Regions from separate parts of the Halalkalibacter kiskunsagensis genome, predicted to be linked through region 1. Evidence: riboswitches for the same ligand, from Rfam matches in the RefSeq annotation. Region 1 holds a riboswitch; each other region holds the start of a gene.

Evidence for each region. Region 1 has a riboswitch for cobalamin ahead of SLH51_RS10225 ((2Fe-2S) ferredoxin domain-containing protein). Riboswitches for the same ligand answer to the same signal wherever they lie in the genome.
Region 2: another riboswitch for cobalamin. It lies ahead of metE (5-methyltetrahydropteroyltriglutamate--homocysteine S-methyltransferase); the one in region 1 lies ahead of SLH51_RS10225 ((2Fe-2S) ferredoxin domain-containing protein).
Region 3: another riboswitch for cobalamin. It lies ahead of SLH51_RS17440 (ribonucleoside-diphosphate reductase subunit alpha); the one in region 1 lies ahead of SLH51_RS10225 ((2Fe-2S) ferredoxin domain-containing protein).

What each region holds. Positions count from the first base shown of each region.
Region 1 is NZ_JAXBLX010000014.1:94,472-96,743, forward strand. Features, by position in the region: cobalamin riboswitch at 112-295, shown strand; cobalamin riboswitch at 495-678, shown strand; gene SLH51_RS10225 ((2Fe-2S) ferredoxin domain-containing protein) at 829-1,212, shown strand; gene cobJ (precorrin-3B C(17)-methyltransferase) at 1,431-2,272, shown strand, end outside.
Region 2 is NZ_JAXBLX010000006.1:142,204-144,475, forward strand. Features, by position in the region: gene SLH51_RS05345 (aspartyl-phosphate phosphatase Spo0E family protein) at 1-36, opposite strand, end outside; cobalamin riboswitch at 699-879, shown strand; gene metE (5-methyltetrahydropteroyltriglutamate--homocysteine S-methyltransferase) at 1,058-2,272, shown strand, end outside.
Region 3 is NZ_JAXBLX010000033.1:20,729-23,000, reverse strand. Features, by position in the region: gene SLH51_RS17445 (glycine betaine uptake BCCT transporter) at 1-313, shown strand, start outside; cobalamin riboswitch at 513-692, shown strand; gene SLH51_RS17440 (ribonucleoside-diphosphate reductase subunit alpha) at 816-2,272, shown strand, end outside.

The DNA.
Region 1 (2,272 bases):
GAATGTTAAACTACTCTTTTTGTTTAGATAACAACGAATTCAGTTACAGTTTAATGTCCTGATAATATATATATCGAAATAAATGTTAAAACCATTGAAAAAATGACTTTAAAAAAATGCAACAACAAAGGTGCATAACTACTAGTTATGCTTAAAAGGGAAGTACGGTGTGAATCCGTCACGGTCCCGCCACTGTAATGGGGAATTTCATTGTCTAAAGTCACTGAGTATATCGGGAAGACGCAATGAAATGATGAACCTAAGTCAGGAGACCTGCCTTTGTTTAAAATTGCTTCAATACCTACGGGTCATAGGTAGAGAAGTGTAGAATAGATGCTACTTATATTCGTATGCCATTTATCTGCACCTCTATCTATTGATAGAGGTGTATTTTTATTTGAAAGAGGAAAAGCAGCACGCTACTGACGTGTTGATGAGTTTGTTCATGTTAAAAACCACTGTAAATGTTTTAGAACGCGCGAACTATAATTTAAATTAAGAATCCAAACAAAGGTGCATATCCACTGGTTATGCTTAAAAGGGAAGTACGGTGTGAATCCGTCACGGTCCCGCCACTGTAATGGGGAATTTCATTGTCTAAAGTCACTGAGTATATCGGGAAGGCGCAATGAAATGATGAACCTAAGTCAGGAGACCTGCCTTTGTTTTAGTTGCTTCAATACCTACGGGTCATAGGTAGAGAAGTGTAGAATAGATGCTACTTATATTCGTATGCCATTTATCTGCACCTCTATCTATTGATAGAGGTGTATTTTTATTTTCGTTTACATCAATAAATTATCGAAGTATTTTAGGAGGAATAGATTGATGACTACTTGGAATTTAACAGGTACAAAAAAACATGTTCTGGTTTGTAATGGATCTAGCTGTATGAGGAAGGATGGGGAAGAAATTACTGTAGCCATTCGAGAAGAAATAGAGAATCTTGAATTAGATCAACAAATTCATACATCGCGTACTAGATGTAATGGGCGCTGTAAGGATGCGTGTGTTGTTATTGTTTACCCTGAAGGAAATTGGTACTCAGCTACTTCAACAGAAATCGGGCGCTCTATTATTAAAAGCCATGTTGATCCGTCAGTTGACTTACAAAAATCTTTAATTTATGACTTTGAAAATAGTGAAATGATAGCAAAGAATACGACTGCTAGAATTAAGGGCGTTTCGAAAGTGGAGAAGACAAAGGTATAGCTTGTTCTTGTTTGTTGAGCTAAGAGAGTATATTCAAAAAGGTGAAGCAATAGCTCAGCTCGCTGTGCACATGCTATGAGAAACCCACTCATAGCATACTTAAGGTGAGAGACACTTCTCTCACCATTTACAGCGGCTACGCTCATTGCATTGATGTTGTTCAAAAAAGTAAATACTAACTTTTTTAAAACGGCATCTTATAAAAGGAGGTATGCATAATGCTTGGAAAATTACTTGTTATCGGCTTTGGTCCCGGAAGTTTTGATCATATGACGAACAGGGCACAAACAGCTATCCAAGAAAGTGATTGCATTATTGGCTATAAAACATACGTTGATTTGATACAAGATTTATTATCAGATCAAGAAATTATTAGTACGGGTATGTCCGAAGAGGTGAGTCGAGCGCAGGCAGCCGTTCGTCTTGCGGAAGAAGGGAAAACTGTAGCTGTCATTTCAAGTGGTGATGCTGGTGTTTATGGGATGGCAGGACTTGTTTATGAGGTGTTAATTGAAAAAGGATGGACAGAAGCAACCGGGGTAAGTGTCGAGGTTATTCCAGGTGTATCTGCAAGTAACTCTTGCGCATCTTTACTAGGAGCACCGATTATGCATGATTCATGTACGATTAGTTTAAGTGACCACTTAACTCCATGGGAACTTATTGAAAAACGAATTAAAGCAGCCGCACAAGCTGACTTTGTTATTAGTTTATATAATCCAAAAAGTGGTCGGAGAACGAGACAGATTCAAGAGGCTCAAAGAATTCTACTTGAGTATCGTTCTCCGAAAACACCAGTAGGTCTTGTGAAAAGTGCTTATCGTGAGCGGGAACATATTGTCATTACAGACCTTGAAAATATGCTCAACTATGATATTGGGATGTTAACAACGGTTGTTATCGGAAATTCATCTACAGTTCTCTACGATAACAAAATGATTACACCTAGGGGATACCAACGCAAGTATACGTTACATACAACAGAACAACGATTAAAGCCGCATGAACGTTTACGACATGAAAACGAACCATGGGCATTGCACCAAGGCAAAAATGATTT
Region 2 (2,272 bases), on a different contig from region 1:
ATTTCTCAACAAGATCTCCATTTTAGATTTATCCATTTCGCATACCTCAATCGTAAATTATTTTTATACTGTTTATTATAAGCTTAAATTCCTATAACAAAAGGCTTTCGACAATAGTTCTAAATCATAGACAAATATATATACAAAAGACTTATTTGTGACTCTAGTTCTACGGCTGGTGGTTCTCTTTTTTTTACAAATTACGTCGGAAAACGTGCAGTCACACAGGGACGTTGCTGCAGTTGGAATGCGGTCGATGAATTCGGTACGCAGAGGAAATTGCTGAACTCTCTTTAGGTGGTAAGGCAGGTGACGGGACGGTGCACTGTGGTGCGGTGCTGTGGCGCCCGCTGCGACATGCGAAAGCCACATCCCCTAGTACCGAGTCGCACATTGACGGCTGCACAAAAAGAACATCCCCACTAGATCCATCATCTAGTGGGGACGCAGGCCGTGCTTTATTCAAACTATATTCCTTTCCGAAACAACGGATCTGCACCTACTTTCTCATAATCGCGGTTGAGTAGGTAATTGTAATTTTATCGGAACAGGAGGTACTGCCATTGAATAATATAATAGTTTTTTGTTAAGTTTAGTCTTTTCAATAAATATTCTTATTTCTACGTAAATCAAACGAAATTCACTATTTCAGAAAATTATGTACTTAATTTTAATAATATGTTATAGTTATCGAAATTACATATCGTGTAAGAATTGGTGCCAAGCTGCGGCTTGGCTTAAAAGGGAAGAACGGTGCAATTCCGTCGCTGTCCCGCAACTGTAAATCGGAGTGAATCACAAATACCACTGTCTTTTGACGGGAAGGTGTGAGGAGCATAGATGATAAGCCAGGAGACCTGCCAATTTCTAGTACACACCAAATACCTACGTGGAAATAGGTGGTGACATTCATTTGTACGACAAACGAGTTATGAGTAACGATGCTTTTGCATGTTTTTTAAAGCATACCTTTAACTTGATTGTAAAGCCATTTCCCTTTTGCGGAAATGGCTTTTTTGTATTTGGCAATTTGTAAATTTAAAGGAGGAAAGGAAAAATGAATTTAGTTAGTACAGCCATTGGTTACCCATACATTGGTGATAATCGGGAGTGGAAACGTTGTGTAGAATCTTTTTGGAAGGATGCAATTTCAGAGGAGAAATTTATTTTAGAAATGAAAGCGAGTCGCTTGAATAATTTGAAGCGCCAGCAATCATTAGGCTTAGAAATACTAACTGTTGGGGATTTTACATTTTATGATCGTATGCTTGACCTTGCGACAATGTTCGGTTTAGTGCCAGCTCGTTATGAGTGGACAGGTAAAGAAGTAGATCTAACAACGTATTACGCAATGGCGCGTGGGGCAAACCATGTTGTGGCTTGTGAAATGACAAAGTGGTTTAACACAAACTATCACTACATCGTACCTGAGTATGAAGGCAAGCCACTAAAATTAACAAAAAACTACATTTTAGATTACTTTGTAGAAGCGAAAGAAGAGTTAGGTCTTATTACAAAGCCTACAATTATTGGTCCATTTACTTTTGTGCAATTAGCAAAAGGATACGATGCCAAATCGAAAGCATTGTTTATTTTAAAACTCTTACCGCTATATGCACAAGTATTCCAGCAACTTGTAGATGCAGGGGCGCAGTGGATTCAAGTGGAAGAACCTGCATTAGTCCTTTCACTGACAGCAGATGATGTGAAACTAGTACAGGAAATTTACAAACAATTAGCAGAAGAAGTACCAGCTGCACAAATCATGTTACAAACATATTTTGAAGGGCTATCAGCGTATGAAGAGCTATCTCAATTACCTGTTGCAGGAATTGGTCTTGATTTCGTACATGGGGAAGAAGAGAATATGGCCTCACTCCGTAAACACGGCTTCCCAAAAGATAAAGTATTAGGGATCGGTATGGTGAATGGACGTGATATTTGGCGAGCAAATTTGGCTGAAAAAGCTATGAATACACAAGCTGTTTTGTTATTAAGTGGGGTGAAAGAAGCTTGGATTCAGTCTTCATGTAGTTTACAGCATGTACCTGTGACGACGAAGTCAGAAACGAAGCTAGATGCCACACTAACAAATGCATTGTCATTTGCGGATGAGAAAATTGTTGAGTTAACACAAGTAACGTCCTATGTTCGTGACGAGGCATGGCCAGGCAATAAAAGCGTGTCACAAAGTATGCTGGCGACTGAAGCATTAGCGCAGCATAAAGTGAGGAAAAATGCACGTGTAAAGGAGCTTGTATCACAAGTGAAG
Region 3 (2,272 bases), on a different contig from region 1:
AGCTTTAATCACAACGTTCTTTGTCACATCAGCCGATTCAGCTACTTTTGTTTTGGGGATGCAAACAACTGGAGGGAAGTTGAACCCATCAAATCGAGTAAAGGTTACATGGGGGTTAATCTTAGTAGCCTCTACTGCTGTATTAATGGCTTCAGGTGGGTTATCCGGATTACAAACAGCTATCATCGTTAGTGCATTGCCTCTTTCGTTTATTGTCTTGGCGATGTGTTATGGGTTAGTAAAAGAATTGAATCAAGACTTAAAAGATCAAAGTATAGCCCAAAAAGAAAAAAAGAAGAAAGTGGCTAGCTAAAGATTAGGAGAAAAGAGCTCTCATTATAATAGGGTACTCTGTTTCTACCGATCATTTACTAGGTTTGTCTCTCACTATAATGAGTGAGAAGCGAACCTAGTTTGTTTATAATGGAAAAAATGTTTTTCTTGCAATAGGTGAAATCTTCCTTTAGTATATACAATATATCGTATCTAATTAAGTTTTTAACAACTATATATTGAATTCGCGGAATGAACGGTGTCTAAATAGACTTAATAGGGAATCTGGTGCGAAGCCAGAACTGCCCCCGCAACTGTAAGTGTGGACGAAATGAGGGACCCACTGTGCATATTGCATGGGAAGGCTCATCGTAGGGTGAAGCACGAGTCAGGAGACCTGCCGTCATTCTTTAGTTAAACTATCTCCGGGGTGTGAGAAGTAAGACGGCAAAATATATTTAATGTCTTATTCACACGCCGTTTTACGCTCTTTCTCTAACTTGGAGAAAGAGCGTTTTTTATTTTGATAAGGAGGAAGATGAATGAAAAGTATGATTATACCAACCAATACCGTTGAAAAAGCAAAAATTCAGATTCAAGAACTAGTGAGTCTATTTCCAAAATTAGATTTTGCTTTATATAAGGAGAAGATTGAACAAGCAGTAACATCAAAAGAGAATATTTCAGAAGAAAACCTTAGCAATGTAATGATTTTGTCTGCTTTGGAGAGAATTTCTGCGGAGGAACCGGACTGGACCTATGTTGCAGCTAAAATATTATTAAAGCAACTTTATAGCAAAGCGGCTCACTGTAGGGACTATGAAGATAACCTACAGTATGGATCCTTTTACGAGTTAGTTCAACAATTAACGGGGATGGGCATTTACTCTGAAGAAATATTACAAGAGTATTCAAAGGAAGAGCTTGAAGAAGTAGAAAAAATAATTGTTCCTAAACGAGATTCGTTGTTTACATATGTCGGATTGCTAACTTTAGCAGACCGTTATTTAGCTAAATCGCACAGTGGAGAAATTTATGAACTTCCTCAAGAAAGATTTTTAGTCATAGCACTCACGTTAATGATGAAAGAGCCAAAGGAAAAACGTTTAGGCCTTATTATAGAAACGTACTGGGCGATTTCGAATTTATACATGACGGTGGCAACCCCAACACTGGCTAATGCAGGGAAAAGCTACGGACAATTATCCAGTTGTTTTATTGATACGGTAGACGATAGTCTTAGAGGGATCTATGACAGCAATACAGATATTGCAACGCTAAGTAAAAGTGGAGGAGGCATCGGCGCGTATTTAGGAAAGCTACGCAGTCGTGGAAGTGACATTAAAGGCTTTAAAGGAGTGTCGTCTGGAGTCATCCCGTGGATGAAACAGCTTAATAATACCGCGGTTAGTGTAGATCAGTTAGGTCAAAGACAGGGTGCAATCAGTGTGTATTTAGATATTTGGCACCGCGATATTTATAGCTTTTTAGCTGTGAAATTAAATAATGGTGATGAAAGGCAGCGTACCCATGATTTATTTACAGGCGTTTGTCTACCAGATTTATTTATGGAAAAAGTTGAGGCGCGGGATGATTGGTATTTATTCGATCCGCATTCAATCCGCCAAACTTTGGGTTTTAGTTTGGAAGATTATTATGATGAAGAAAGAGGAAAGGGAAATTTCCGTGATAAGTATAAACAGTGTATGGAAGCGGCTAACAACGGATTACTTGGTGAAAAAGGATTGTTATGGGAAGTCGTTCCGGCGATTGATATTTTCAAAGAAATTTTGAAAAGTCAGCTTGAGACGGGTACACCATATATGTTTTATAGAGATACTGTAAACCGAGCTAACACCAACCGTCACCAAGGGATGATCTATTGCAGTAACTTGTGTACAGAAATTACACAAAATATGAAAGCCACAACGGTCGTTGAAGAAAAAACCGAAGATGGCAAAATAATTGTCGTGAAAGAACCTGGGGACTTTGTGGTTTG